One region of the Streptomyces sp. NPDC058525 genome, then DNA from elsewhere that is predicted to be linked to it. Evidence: riboswitches for the same ligand, from Rfam matches in the RefSeq annotation. Region 1 holds a riboswitch; each other region holds the start of a gene.
The links. A riboswitch is a leader RNA that binds a small molecule or an ion and turns the genes downstream of it on or off. The one in region 1 is predicted to bind cobalamin.
Positions count from the first base shown of each region.

Region 2: another riboswitch for cobalamin. It lies ahead of metE (5-methyltetrahydropteroyltriglutamate--homocysteine S-methyltransferase); the one in region 1 lies ahead of ACFWP3_RS12375 (prenyltransferase/squalene oxidase repeat-containing protein).
Region 3: another riboswitch for cobalamin. It lies ahead of ACFWP3_RS01425 (ribonucleoside triphosphate reductase); the one in region 1 lies ahead of ACFWP3_RS12375 (prenyltransferase/squalene oxidase repeat-containing protein).

Region 1 is NZ_JBHXNP010000019.1:21,816-26,679, forward strand. Features, by position in the region: gene ACFWP3_RS12370 (hypothetical protein) at 1-344, opposite strand, end outside; gene ACFWP3_RS12375 (prenyltransferase/squalene oxidase repeat-containing protein) at 341-3,130, opposite strand; cobalamin riboswitch at 3,238-3,377, opposite strand; cobalamin riboswitch at 3,443-3,581, shown strand; gene ACFWP3_RS12380 (hypothetical protein) at 3,690-4,864, shown strand, end outside.
Region 2 is NZ_JBHXNP010000084.1:14,848-19,711, reverse strand. Features, by position in the region: gene ACFWP3_RS30920 (MMPL family transporter) at 1-184, shown strand, start outside; partial or broken gene ACFWP3_RS30915 (NAD-dependent epimerase/dehydratase family protein) at 248-869, opposite strand; gene metE (5-methyltetrahydropteroyltriglutamate--homocysteine S-methyltransferase) at 1,048-3,372, opposite strand; cobalamin riboswitch at 3,537-3,757, opposite strand; gene ACFWP3_RS30905 (short-chain fatty acyl-CoA regulator family protein) at 3,998-4,864, shown strand, end outside.
Region 3 is NZ_JBHXNP010000002.1:27,523-32,386, forward strand. Features, by position in the region: gene ACFWP3_RS01415 (tetratricopeptide repeat protein) at 1-1,104, shown strand, start outside; gene ACFWP3_RS01420 (anaerobic ribonucleoside-triphosphate reductase activating protein) at 1,108-1,698, opposite strand; gene ACFWP3_RS01425 (ribonucleoside triphosphate reductase) at 1,695-3,482, opposite strand; cobalamin riboswitch at 3,523-3,669, opposite strand; gene ACFWP3_RS01430 (MFS transporter) at 3,721-4,864, opposite strand, start outside.

The DNA of each region.
Region 1 (4,864 bases):
ACGCAGTCGTCCTGCTGCGGGGTCGGGTACTGCCTGCCGCCCTGGTGGCCGCTGTAGCCGATGCGGCAGATGAAGGCGGGGCCGTCGTGGCCGGTGCCGGTGGTGGCCCAGCCGCCCTGGTTGAGGAGTTCGTAGCCGGTGGTGGGCGTGGTCCCGCAGGAGCGGTACACCGGACCGCCCCAGTGGCTGAAGTCCACGGCGAGGACGACTCCGGACGAGGTGGTGCACTGGCCCATCGGCTGCGGGGCCGCCCCGGCCGGGGCCGCGGTGGCGGCGAGCGCCGCCACCGTCAGCCCGAGCGCGGCGGCCGAGCGGGTCAGGGCGCGCAGGAGGCGGCCGGTCATCGTTCGCCTCCTGCGGCGGTACGGCGCCTGCGCGCGGCCCGGGTGGCGCCCCAGCCGCCGAGGACCAGGGCCAGGGCCGCGGCGGCGAGGCCGCCGGCCTGGACGCCGGTGGCGGCGAGGCCGCCGCCCGAACCGGAGCCGGTCCCGCCGGTGTCCTCGCCCGGGGTCACGATGACGGGCGCGGAGGGCGAGCCGGAGGGCTGGACCGAACTGCTGGGGACGGGCTGCGGGGTGGTGCCGTCCAGGCTGCGCCGGAGGGTGCCGAAGGAGATCCCGGTGGCCCCGCCCACGGCCTGCGTGGAGGCGCGGACGTCGGAGCCGGGCTGGCCGCCCTTGGCGACGTTGAACCCGCCGTCGGTGTTCTGCTGCGCTGCGAGGAACGCGCGGGCCTTGGCGATGCGCTCCGTGTACTTCGCGCGGTCCAGGGACATGCCCTGTACGGCCAGCGCGGCCGAGTTGACCGAGTTGCCGGAGGCGCCGGGGAAGCCGCCGTCCTCCTTCTGCCGGCTCGCCAGCCAGGCGAGCGCCTTGTCCACCGCGGCCTGCGAGGCGGCGTCCGGCAGCAGGTCCAGGGCCATCGCGGCCATGGCGGTGGAGTCCACCTCGGCCTGGCTGGGCTCGCCGATCAGGCTGGGCCAGGCACCCGAGGGCTCCTGGAGGCTCTTCAGGTAGGCGATCGGCTCTCCCGCGGCGGCCGTCTCGCCCGCGCGGACCTGGGCGATGACGCCGAGGGACTGGGAGAAGACGGACGTGGCGTTGGTGTAGGCGCCCTTGTCGGCGCAGGAGCGGTCCGGCTTCGGGGACTTGGCCGGGCAGACGGCCTTGGCGAGTTCGGCGATCAGGTTCTGGCCGCCGAAGTTCCGGGGGTCGCGGCCCACGGCCTCCGCGAGGACGGCCGTCTTGCCGATGGAGCCGCCGCCCGCGTACTTCGTACCGATCCGGGTCCAGTCGTGGACGCCGCGGCCCTTGCCGTCCTTGCCGCCCTTGTCGAGGAAGTCGACGATGTTGCGCAGGGCGGTGTTGTCCTCGCCGGTGGCGGCGAGCGCGTAGGCGCCGTCGATGGTCAGGCCGTAGTCGGCGAAGCCGCTGCCGGGGCTGTTCTCGTAGTACCGGCCCAGGACCAGGCGGGTCCGGTCGGTGAGGTAGGCCGAGCCCTTCTTCAGGTCGGGCCCCTCACCGGGCACGGGCTGTGTGGGGTCCGGGGACGGCTGCGTCGGGTCCGGGGACGGCTTCGGCGGGACGGGCTTCTTCGTGGTGAGCGCCACGAGGTCCGTCTTGGCGCCGGCGATGGTGGCCGCGGTGGTGGCCATCAGCACCGGGTTGGTCTCCGGCTCCTCGAACGGGAAGGGGCCGTCGGGCATCAGCTGCTCCCTGGACAGCCAGGAGACGGCGGCGTCGGCGAACAGCGGGTCACCGAGCGCGCGCATGGCCTGGGCGCCCACGCCGGTGGCGAAGGCGCTGCCGACCGTGGTGTACGAGGCGGCCGGCAGGGACCCGGTCGGGAACTGGGCCGTCTTCAGGTACGCGCGGCCCTTGGCCACGGCCGCGTCGTGGCCGCCGGCCCGCTTGAGGGCCAGGGACATCAGCCCGGTGGAGGCCGCGTCGCTGTCGCACCATTCCCCGGCGCGCAGCAGCATGCCGCTGAAGCCGCCGTCCTCGCACTGGAAGGCGGTCAGCCGGTTCACGGCGTCCGCGGGCGGTGTCACCCCGCCGTTCAGCAGGGCGATCACGGCCAGGGCCTGGCCCTCGGCCTGGTACGGGGTGCGGAAGTCGCCCTTGGTGAGGCAGCCGGGGACCGGCTCGGGGGCGTCGGCTCCGCTGGTGCAGACGTACTTCACGAGGTCGCCGAGCAGGTCGCGTCCGCCGAAGGCGCGGGGGTCCTTGCCGGTGGCCTCGGCGACGAGCGCGAGGCGGGCCGCGGCGGTGGCGTCGGGGGCCTGGTCCTTGCCGGCCGGGTAGGCGTACGCCTCCGTGTGCGCGGGGGTGGCGAGGAAGGCGGCGGCCTTCTGGGCGGCGGGGCTCTTGGGGTCGGTCGCGGCCAGGGCGTAGACCACCTCGGTGGTCGCGAGGTAGTCCGGGTCGGTGGAGTCAGCCTTGAGGACGCGCTCGCCGTCGATCAGCCTGCCGGTCAGCCAGCGGGTGGCGGCGGGGAGGTCGACCGCGCCCGGCGGTACCTCCGGCGGCTTCGGGCCGGTGGGGTCGGGCGAGGGGCCCGCGCCGCCGGCCCGCACGTCGTCGGGGGAGAAGGTGGGCTTGCCGGAGGTGCCGCCGACATCGGTCCCGCCGAAGACCCAGGCGTCCACGTCGCCGGGCTTCGGGTTGCGGGCCTGGGCGCCGAACGAGCTGTAGGTCCACTTCTTCTCGCCCGGCGAGGCGTGCCAGTACGACCAGTAGGCGGTGGCCTGCGGGGTGAGGACGCAGTCCTCCTTGTCCGGAGTGGGGTACTTCACCCCGGAGTTGAAGGCGCCGAAGCCGATGCGGCACACGAAGGCGTCACCGTCGTGCTCGGTGCCGTCCAGGCCGAACCCGGCCGTCCGCAGCAGCTCGTAGCCCGTGGTGGGCGTGGTGTCGCAGCCCCGCTCGACCTTGCCGCCGAACGGGCCGAAGTCGACGGCGACGACCGCGCCGGTGGTGGCCGTGCACTGCTCGATGGGGTCGGCGTTGGCGGCGGTCGGCACCGTGAGGAACGCCACTCCCGCACCGAGCGTCAGGAAGGCCGCGGTCGCCAGGGACAGCAGCCGCCGTCTGGTGTGCGTATGCCGTTCATCCTGCTGTTCGGTCCCCACCGCGGCCCCTCGTCTCTGCCGGGCGGGTTCGCAGCGTGGCGACGCGCCCCCGCACGACTGCGCCGTGAGGAGGCGGTGACGACCACGCCGTAGTCCGCGACGGCGCTCTTCGTACTGTGATCCGCTCCAGGTGATCCGGCTCGCCCGGGACGGTGCCGGGCCTACGGTTGCGGGTCAGCGCCGGAATTCGACCGGCTTCCCCTGGTGCTGAGTGCTTATCAGCCGGAGTGCAACACGGATCCGTGCGGACCGTCAAGGTGGTGTCCGTCTCACTGCCCGGGGGTCTCCAGCGCCCCTCGATCCGGCTGCTGGCGGACCCTTGATCACTCGGGTAGCGTCCAGGGCTGCCACATGGGGGAACCTGGTGAGAATCCGGGGCTGACGCGCAGCGGTGTGGGACGGCGGGGGCCGTTCCCGAGCCCGAATGCCCATACGGCAACGCACACAGAGAAGCCGTACCACGCGCTGCGGACGGCGGCCTCAGCCATGCCCGCCCGCGTCCGAACAGGGCCGGTGGAGCCAAGGCCCGGCCGGCGTCCGCCGATTCCAGGAGCAGGCCATGTCCCGTCCCCGTACCTCCCGCCGCCTCGCGCTCGCCGTGCCCGCGGCGCTCGGCGCCTTCGCCCTCACCGCGCTGCCCGCGTTCGCGACCTCGACGCCCGCGCAGATCGCCACCTCCAAGACGAACGGCGTCGCCTACCTCAAGTCCCTCCAGGCGGCGGACGGTTCGTACGCCGGTGCCGGACTGTCCAACGAGTGGGCGTTCAGCGCCTTCGCCGCGGCCGGTACGGCCGTCGTCGACGTGGCCCCGGGCGGTGACACGACGAAGAACGCCCGGACCGTCTACCGCAACCTGCTCTCGACGCCCGGCTGGCCGTCCGCCACCCCCGTGGTCACCGACTACGAGCGCGGCACGCTGAACGCGTACGCGGCGGGCATCGACCCGGCGCGCGTCTCGGACTCGAGGAACCTCATAGCCAACGTCTACTCCTACTGGCAGACCGCCGAGGCGGGCTACTTCGGCCCGTCCGGCAACTTCAACGGCACCGTCTTCGCGGCGCTCTCGCTCGGCGGCGCCAAGACGCAGGCCGGCGGCACGCGGATCCCGCAGGCGCTGACCGACTCGATGGTCGCCCGGATCCGGGCCAACCAGCACAACGACGGCGGCTGGACCTTCAGCAAGGCCGAGGGCAACCCCACCGCGCTGGCCGCCCAGGGCGACGTGGACATGACCGGAGCGGCGATGGCCGCCCTGTGCGTCTCGGGCGTCCCCAACACCGACCCCGACGTGGTCCAGGGCAAGAACTTCCTCAAGGGCAGGCTCGCCACCACCGGCGCGTTCAACTCCCTCTACGGGGTCAACACCAGCTCCAACGGCTGGGGCGTCGCCGGGCTCAACGCCTGCGGCATCAACCCGCAGACCGGCGACTTCCTGACCCCCTCCGGCAAGACCCCGATCGACTTCCTGATCGCCAACCAGTTCAACCCGGCGGGCGGCTTCAAGTACAAGCCGGCCGACACCACCCCGACCGCCTACGCCTCCATCGACGCCCTGCGCGCCGTGGTCGGCGGCGGGTTCACGACGGCCCCGCCGGTCCCGGTCACCCCGGGCGCCCCGCAGTGGGTCTCCGCGGGCTCCTTCACCGCCGGCACCGCCACCAAGCTGGCCCTCACCGTCGACGACGGCGCCGGCGGCCTGAAGGTCTGCTCCGTCGCCTTCACCCCGACCGGTAC
Region 2 (4,864 bases), on a different contig from region 1:
CGTCGTCCGCATGGCCATCGTCCCGGCCCTGTTCGCCCTGCTCGGCAGGTCGGCCTGGTGGCTGCCCGGGTGGCTGGACCGGCTGCTGCCGAACGTGGACGTGGAGGGCGCGAAGCTCGGGGACGGCGGGGCCCCGGGGCGCGCCCGGGAGCGGGACCTGCACCTCGCGGACTCCTCCCGCTGAGGATCCGCGTGAACGGGGCGGGCCGGTCCCGGCTGTTCTCACAGCCGGGGCCGGCCCGTCGCGTCATCCGGTGGCCGCCACCCGCTCGCGCCACCAGTCCACGGTCGCCGCGACCTGCTCCTCGAGGGGAGTGGCCCGGAGCGCGAAGGCGGCCTCGTAGGCACTCGAATCGACCACGAACGGATGGTCGAACCGGTAGCGGATCTCCTTGAGTTCGCGGAGCAGCAGGGAGAAGAGCCCGCCCACGGCCGGCGGCGTACCCGCGCACCGCGGCCGGCGCCGTTCCCGCCCGGGCGGCCAGCCGGCCGGCCATCTCCCGGACCGAGAGCGCGGGCTCCGTCGGGACGTGCCAGGGCCGTCCCCAGGCCCGCTCCTCGCCCGCGACCTCGGCCAGCGCCCCGGCCACGTCGGGCAGATAGGTCCAGCTGTGCGGGGCGTCCGGATCCCCGAGCACGGAGACCGGCTTGCCGCGCAGCAGCGGGGGCACGACCCGTGCGGCCAGGTGGCCGCCGTCGGTGACGCCGGGCCCGAAGAAGTCCGAGGCCCGCACCTCGACCGCCCTGATGCGGCCCTGCTCGTGCAGCGGCCGCGCCTGCTCCCAGGCCGCCGCCCGCACCCGCCCCTTGGGGCCGGTCGCCGCGAGCGGCAGCCCCTCGGTCAGCGGGCCGTCCACCGGGCCGTACCCCTACGACAACGTGGACGACTTGAGAACTCACCCGCGCACACGAGCGCGAGCGGCGGACCGCACGGCCCGGGGGCCCGGGTACGACGGGCGGGTGCGGGGTGGCACATCCCCGCGCCCGCCCCGCGCCCGCGCCCGTACCCGCCCGTGCCCGTCAGGGCCGACGCGGGCCCGCCCGGTCTCAGTTCGCCGCGATCTCCGTACGGACCTGCTGCGCGGCCTCGACGAGGTGCTCCAGGGAGGCCTTCGTCTCGGGCCAGCCGCGGGTCTTCAGCCCGCAGTCCGGGTTGACCCACAAACGCTCGGCCGGGATGGCCTCGAGCCCCTTGCGCAGCAGGGCCGCCGCCTCCTCGGCGGAGGGGATGCGCGGGGAGTGGATGTCCCAGACGCCCGGGCCGACCTCGCGGGGGTATCCGGCACCGGCGAGCTCGTCGGCCACCTGCATGTGGGAGCGGGCCGCCTCCAGGCTGATGACGTCGGCGTCGAGGGCCTCGATGGCCTCGACGATGTCGCCGAACTCCGCGTAGCACATGTGGGTGTGGATCTGGGTGTCCGGCCGGACACCGCTGGTGGAGAGACGGAAGGACTCCGTCGCCCAGGCCAGGTACGCGGCGTGGTCGGCCGCCCGCAGCGGCAGCGTCTCGCGCAGGGCGGGCTCGTCGACCTGGATCACCGAAGTACCGGCGGCCTCCAGGTCGTTCACCTCGTCGCGCAAGGCGAGCGCGACCTGCCGGGCGGTGTCGCCGAGCGGCTGGTCGTCGCGTACGAAGGACCAGGCGAGCATGGTGACGGGGCCGGTCAGCATGCCCTTGACCGGCTTGGCCGTCTGCGACTGCGCGTACGTCGTCCAGCGCACGGTCATCGGCTCCGGACGAGAGATGTCCCCGGCCAGGACCGGCGGCCGCACGTAGCGGGTGCCGTAGGACTGGACCCAGCCGTGCTGAGTGGCCAGGTATCCGGTGAGCTGCTCCGCGAAGTACTGGACCATGTCGTTGCGTTCGGGCTCGCCGTGCACGAGGACGTCGATGCCGGTCTTCTCCTGGAAGGAGAGCACCTCGCGGATCTCGGCCTCGATGCGGCTCTCGTAGCCGGCTTCGTCGAGCCGCCCGGCGCGCAGGTCGGCGCGGGCGGTGCGCAGTTCGGCGGTCTGCGGGAAGGAGCCGATGGTCGTCGTGGGCAGCAGCGGCAGCCCCAGGTGGGCCCGCTGGGCCGCCGCACGCTGCTCGTACGGCTGGGAGCGGCGGCCGTCGGTGTCGGTGACGGCCGCGGTCCGGGCCCGTACGGCCGGGTCGTGGGTGATCGCGGAGTTCGCACGGGAGGCCAGGTCGGCGCGGTTGGCGGCGAGTTCGGCCGCGATGGCTCCGGTGCCCCGGGCGAGGCCGCGGGCGAGGGTGGTGATCTCGGCGGTCTTCTGGCGGGCGAAGGCCAGCCAGCGGCGGATCTGCGGGTCGATGTCCCGTTCGGCGCCCGCGTCCAGCGGTACGTGGAGCAGGGAGCAGGACGCGGCGACGTCGACGCGGTCGGCGAGGCCGAGCAGGGTGCCGAGGGTGGTGAGGGACTTCTCGTAGTCGTTGATCCAGATGTTGCGGCCGTTGACCACGCCCGCGACCAGGCGCTTGCCGGGGAGTCCGCCCACCGCCGCGAGGTCGTCGAGGTTGGCGGCCGCCCGCTCGGTGAAGTCGAGCGCGAGTCCTTCCACGGGGGCCTTGGCCAGCACGGGCAGGGCCTCGCCGAGCCGGTCGAAGTACGAGGCGACCAGCAGCTTGGGCCGCTCGGCTTGGTCGAGTCCGCCGAGCTCGCGGTAGGCCCGTGCGGCGACGCCCAGTTCGGCCGGGGAGCGGTCCGCCACGAGGGCGGGTTCGTCCAGCTGGACCCATTCGGCTCCGGCGGCGCGCAGGTTGGCGAGGACCTGGGCGTACACGGGCAGCAGCCGGTCGAGCAGGGTGATCGGCTGGAAGTCCTCGGCCACGCCGGGGGCGGGCTTGGCGAGCAGCAGGTAGGTGACCGGTCCGACGAGCACCGGGCGGGCCTTCAGGCCGAGGGCCAGGGCTTCCTTCAGTTCGGCGACCTGCCGGGTGGAGTCGGCGGTGAAGCGGGTGTCGGGCCCGAGTTCCGGCACCAGGTAGTGGTAGTTGGTGTCGAACCACTTGGTCATCTCCAGCGGCGCCACGTCCTGGGTGCCGCGAGCCATGGCGAAGTAGCCGTCGAGGGCGTCGGCGGCGACCGCGGCGCGGTGGCGGGCGGGGACGGCGCCGACCATGACGCTGGTGTCGAGGACGTGGTCGTAGTACGAGAAGTCGCCGGTGGGGACCTCGGTGATGCCGGCGTCGGCCAGCCGGCCCCAGTTGGTCCGGCGCAGGAGTGCGGCGGTCTCGTGGAGGGCTTCGGCGCTGACGCGGCCCTTCCAGTAGCCCTCGATGGCCTTCTTCAGTTCACGGTTCTGCCCCTGGCGGGGGTAGCCGTACACGGTGGCCTCTACGGCCGCGGTCGCGGACTCGGTTGTCACGGAACTCTCCTTCGCGAGCTTGTCTCCATGAGTCCCGGTGGCGGGACGTGGAGCGCGAAGGGGTCACGGACCTGACGGTCCGCCGGGGCGCGATGCGCCGCTGCTGCCGTCGAGATCTGTTCGCCGACCCGCCCACGAGGTCACCGGGATGTCCGCGCACGGCTGTGCGTGCGCGGGCAACGGGCAGGTCTTCGGACTTGCGGGCACGTCTGCCGTTGGGGCAGACACCTACTGGCCGTCGCTTCCCAGACCCGTCCGGGTCCAGTGCGTATGACGGCGGTCGTTCCCGCTCACCGCTGCGGGGCAGTCCCGGATTCCCACCGGGTTCCCTCTTACGACGCATCCCGTCTGGCGGACGGGGCGAACCAGCTGCTGTCGATCAGCGTATGCGCAGGTCCTGGAGGACCGGTACAGCGGCTCACATGCCGGACGGTGACATGGGACACGGCGCCCCCTTGCCAAGACCGTCATCGTCCCCGTGGACCGCTCGTCCGCGGCCGGTGAAGAGGCACGCATGCCAAGTTCTGCGAATCCCAGGAGGTGTTTTTGCCAAGTTTGCAAAGACCTGCGGCGCCGGGATCCCGCGTAGGGTTGCGGCGTCCCGGTCACACGGAGGGGGAGCGCGGTGGGCAAGACGTACGCGGGGGCCAGACTGCGGCGGCTGCGCGAGGAGCGCCGGATGAGCCAGGCCGAGCTGGCGCGCGTCCTCGCGATCTCGCCGAGCTACCTGAACCAGATGGAACACGACTCGCGGCCGCTCACCGTGCCCGTGCTGCTGCGGCTGACCGAGGCCTTCGGCGTCGATCCCGGCTTCTTCTCGGAGCGCGACACCAGCCGGCTGCTGGCCGACCTGCGCGAGGCCCTCGCCACCGAGGTCGCCGAGGCCCGGGTGTCCCCGTCGGACCTGGCGGAGCTGGCCACCCGGATGCCCGCCGTCGCCGGGGTGCTGCTGGACCTCGGCCGGCGCTCCCAGCTGCTCGCCGAGCGGCTCGCCGGGGACGCGGACGGCCGGGACGGCGCGGCGGAGGGGCCGCGCTCGCCGCACGAGGAGATCCGCGAGTTCTTCTACCGGCGGCAGAACTACCTCCACGACACCGATCTCGCCGCCGAGTCGCTGGCCCGCGAGATCGGGATCCGCCCGGGGGACGTCGTACGCGCCCTGTCGGCGCGGCTCCTGGACCGGCACGGGGTGCGCCTCGCGGCCGATTCGGACCGGCTGCACCACTACGACGCGACGAGCCGGGTCCTGCACGTGTCGAGCCGGCTGCGGCCGGGCCAGCAGGCCTTCCGGATGGCCACCCAGCTGGCGCTGCTGGAGTACGGGCAGGAGCTCGACCGGCTGGCGGCCGAGGACTTCCCGGCGGACTCCCCCGCCCACGCCCTGGCCCGGATCGGCATCGCCAACTACTTCGCCGCCGCGCTGATCCTCCCGTACGGCGCCTTCCACACGGCCGCCGAGGAGTTCCGCTACGACATCGAGCGGCTCACGGAC
Region 3 (4,864 bases), on a different contig from region 1:
GCCACCGAGGAGGCCATCGAACTGGCTCGCCGCCACGATGCCGAGTACCCCGCCGACGACCACCCCGACGTCCCGCGCGCCGACCTGCCCGGCGCCCTGGGCAACCTCGGCAGCCGCCTGTTGGCGGTGGGCCGCATCGAGGACGCCCTGCAGGCGAACCTCCGGGCGGCCGAGGTGTACGGCACCCTCTCCGACGCGGACCCCGCCGCGTACCGGCCGGACTTCGCCCGCGCACTGGTCAACACCGGGATCATGCTGTTCCAGTCGGGGGACCGGGCCCTGGCCGTGCAGACGGGGCTGGCGGCGGCGGAGATCTACCGCGAACTGGCCGCCGCGGATCCGTACGCGTACGAACCCGCGTTCGCGACCTCGCTGGTCACCGTGGCCAACCACCTGTGGGGATCGGGGCGCGGGAAGGCGGCGGCGGGCGCCGCCGCCCTGGCCGTGGGCATCCGCCGCCGGCTGGCCGAAGCGAACCCGGACGCCTACCGGCCCTCCCTCGCCCGCGCGCTGACCGCCTTCGGCGTCTACCTGTGGAACACGGACCATCCCGCGGAGGCCCTGGACGCCACCGAGCAGGCGGTCAGCCTCTGGCGCGAACTGGCCGAGGCCCAGCCCGCCGTGCACGAGGGCCACCTCGCCAGCGCCCTGTCCAACCTCGGGAACCGACTCGCCGCGGTCGACCGGCCGGAGCAGGCGCTGGCCGCCACGGAAGAAGCCGTACGCATCCACAGCGGCCTGGCCGCCACCGGCAACACCCTGCACCAGGACGAGCTGGGCAAGGCGCTGAACAACCTGGGCAACCGGCTGGCCACGCTCGGCCGCGCGGAAGAGGCCGCCGGTGCCTCCCGGCTGGCCGTGGACATCTACCGCCGCCTGGCCGGCGAACTCCCTTCGACGTACGAGCACAGCCTGGCCCGCGCGCTCGTCAACCTCGGAGTACAGCTGGGCCGGCTGGGCCGCGTCCAGGAGGCCCTGAACACCGCGGACGAGGGAATCCGGATCCAGCGGGCCCTGGCGTCGAAGGACGCCGCGGCCTTCGCCGGCGACCTTGAAGGGTACGTGGCCACCCGGGACGCCCTGCGGTCGAGGTTCGCCCGCTGAACCTCACACGGCACGCGCCTCCTGCCGTACGTGATCGTGGAGCCCGTGCCCGGCCAGCCACGACTCCAGGTCGGCGACGTCCCCGTCGTCGAGCAGCGCCGGGTCGACCGTCGTGCGCAGCTGGTGCGGGACCCCTGCGTCGAGGAGGAGGCGGAGGCTGCGCAGGGCGGGTTTCGCGCTGCCCCGCACCCCCGTGACGCGGGCGTAGGACTCGGGGGCGGCCTTGATGTCGAAGCCGACCCAGTCCACCAGGCCCTCGTCGAGCACCTGCGCGAAACGGCGCGGGTAGCCGCCGCCGGTGTGCAGGCCCACGCCGTGGCCCAGGGCCCGCACCGCGCGCATCGCCTCGACGAGGTTCGGCTGGAGCAGCGGTTCGCCGCCGGAGAAGACGACTCCGTCCAGCAGGCCCCGACGGCGTTCGAGGTGGGCCGTGACCGTCTCCCACCGCACCTCGGTCGGCCCGCGCGGGTCGAGCAGCTCCGGGTTGTGGCAGTAGCCGCATCTCCAGGGGCAGCCCTGGCAGAAGACGGTCGTGACCAGTTTGCCGGGCCAGTCGCAGGTGGAGAGCCGGGACCAGCCGCCGATCCGGATCACGCCGGGGCCGACGCCTTCTCCTGGAAGTGGGTGCGCTCGGCGTGCTCGCCCTTCTTGCCGATGTTGAACGAGGCCACCGGACGGTGGTAGCCCATGACGCGGGTCCACACCTCGCAGTCCCCGTCGCAGGTCGGGCAGGTGGCGTGCTCGCCGGCCAGGTAGCCGTGCTCGGGGCAGATGGAGAAGGTGGGAGTCACGGTGAGGTAGGGCAGCGAGAACCTCTCCAGGGAACGGCGCACCAGGCTGCGGCAGGCTTCGGCGGTCGAGACGCGTTCCGACATGTAGAGGTGGAGTACGGTCCCACCGGTGTACCTGGTCTGCAGTTCGTCCTGTCGCTCCAGTGCCTCGAAGGGGTCGTCGGTGAAGCCGACGGGCAGCTGGGAGGAGTTGGTGTAGTACGGGTTCTCGGGGGTGCCGGCCTGCAGGATGCCGGGGAAGCGGCGGCGGTCCTCCTTCGCGAAGCGGTAGGTGGTGCCCTCGGCGGGGGTGGCCTCCAGGTTGTAGAGGTGGCCGGTCTGCTCCTGGAACTCGACCATCCGGGCCCGGACGTGGTCCAGGAGGCGCAGGGCGAGCGCGTGCCCCTCGGGCGCGGTGATGTCGTGCGCGTCGTGCGTGAAGTTGCGGACCATCTCGTTGACGCCGTTCACGCCGATGGTGGAGAAGTGGTTGCGCAGGGTGCCGAGGTAGCGCTTGGTGTACGGGAACAGGCCGCCGTCGATCAGGTCCTGCACGGTGATCCGCTTGGTCTCCAGGCTGTCCCGGGCGAGCTCCAGCAACCGGTCCAGGGCGTCGAGCAGGCCCTGCTCGTCACCCGCGTACAAGTGGCCCAGGCGGGCGCAGTTGACGGTGACCACACCGAGGGAGCCGGTCTGCTCCGCGCTGCCGAACAGGCCGTTGCCGCGCTTGAGCAGCTGGGTGAGGTCGAGTTGCAGACGGCAGCACATCGAGCGGATCTGGCCGGGTTCGAGGTCGGAGTTGATGAAGTTCTGGAAGTACGGCAGCCCGTACTTCGCGGTCATCGCGAAGAGCCGTCCGGCGTTCTCGCTCTCCCAGGGGAAGTCCTTGGTGATGTTGTACGTGGGGATCGGGAAGGTGAAGACCCGCCCGGTCGCGTCCCCGGCGGTCATGACCTCGATGTAGGCACGGTTGATCAGGTCCATCTCGGCCTGCAGCTCGCCGTAGGTGAAGCCCATCTCCTCGCCGCCGATGACCGGTACCTGCTCGCGCAGGTCGGCGGGGCAGGTCCAGTCGAAGGTGAGGTTGGTGAAGGGGGTCTGGGTGCCCCAGCGCGAGGGCACGTTGAGGTTGTGCACCATCTCCTGCATGCACTGGTACACACGCTCGTACGTCATGGCGTCCTTGCGCACGAAGGGGGCCATGTAGGTGTCGAAGGAGCTGAACGCCTGGGCGCCGGCCCATTCGTTCTGCAGGGTGCCGAGGAAGTTGACGATCTGCCCGGCCGCCGAGGAGAAGTGCCGGGGCGGGGCCGAGTCGATCTGGCCGGGGACGCCGTTGAAACCCTCGGCGAGCAGGGTGCGCAGGGACCAGCCCGCGCAGTAGCCGGCGAGCATGTCCAGGTCGTGGATGTGGAAGTCGCCGTCGCGGTGGGCACGCCCGATGGCGGGGGTGTACACCTGGTCGAGCCAGTAGTTGGCGACGACCTTCCCGGCGGTGTTCAGGATGAGCCCGCCCAGCGAGTAGCCCTGGTTCGCGTTGGCGTTGACCCGCCAGTCGCTGCGGTCCAGGTATTCGGTCACCGAGTCCACGGCGTTGATCTGTGTCACGTCAGCCCTCCCACGAGGCGGTAGAGACCCCATCACGCGGACATGCGCGCGAGGTGCCGGCAGGTATCGGGCTCCAACCGTCGTGCGGTCGCTCACCGTTGCGGGGCAGCCCCGGATTCGCACCGGGTTCCCTGTTGTCTCGGCGGGCTTCGGAAATGCCTGCCGAACCGACAGCGGCAACACTACATCTGGGGGTCCTGGCGACACGCCAGCACAACATATTGGGTGACCTTCGGCTCTACGGACGGGCCGAAGGTCCTGCCGCCCGGGCCGACGGACCCGGCTGCACGCTCACGCCGGTCCGGGACCGTACGGGCGTCTGCCGGTCCTTCTCGGTGGCGACGGCGCCCGCGGACAGGAGCGTCGCGGCGGCCAGGCTGCCCCACAGGGCGGTCGGGCCGTGCGGGGCGAGCGCGGTGATGACCGCCGGGGAGACGGCGAGGCCGAAGCCCGAGGAGAGTTCGAAGCGGGCGAGGGTGCGTCCCAGGAGCCGGGGCGGGGCCAGGGCGGTGACGAGCGCGGTGGCGCTGCCGGCGTAGACGATCTCGCCGAGGGTGCAGAGCACGGACACCGCGGCGACGGCCGGGGCGCCCCAGCCGTGTCCCGCCGAGGTGGCCGCGAGGAAGCCGAGGTAGGACGCGGCGAGCACGATGCCGGCCAGCGCCAGCACGGTCCGCCGGGGGAAGCGGGACAGCAGGACGGTGACCGGAACCTGTAGGGCGACCACCAGCACCGTGTTGGCCACGAAGATGGCCGCCGACCACACCGGGGATGCGTGCAGCTGTGTCAGCAGGACCAGCGGGAGCGCGATTTCGGGGATGTTGAGGCAGAAGACGTAGACCACGTTGGCGGCGAGCAGCGCACAAATCCGCGGTGCGGGCCCGGCGTCGCCCTCGCACTCTCCCTGGCCTTCGCCCTCGCCTTCGCCTTCGCCTTCGCCTTCGCCGGCCTGGGCGGCGGCCGGCCGCGCGCGCAGCCGGACCGACCACGCCAAGGCCGCCGCGGTGAGATAGGCGAGCCCGGTGACGGCCGCCAGCACCTGCAAGGCCGCGGCGCCGCCGGCCAGGCAGACGGTGGCGAGGAGCGCGCCCACGCCCAGCCCGGCGTTGCGCAGGGCGCGGCCGGCCGCGAGGGCGGCGTCGCGTTCCCGGCCGTGGGCGACCGTGGCCACGAGCGCCGCATGGGCGGCCGGCCACGCCTGGTTGCCGATCCCGAGGAAGAGGGCCGCCGTCGCGAACGGCCAGACGTACCCCGCCGGTGTGGCCAGCAGCAGCGCCACGCCCAGGACCCGCACCAGCATCGACGCGGCCACGACCGCGCTGCGTGCCCCGCGGTCCAGCCACCGGCCCACCGCAGGCATGCACACCAGGCCCACGACGACG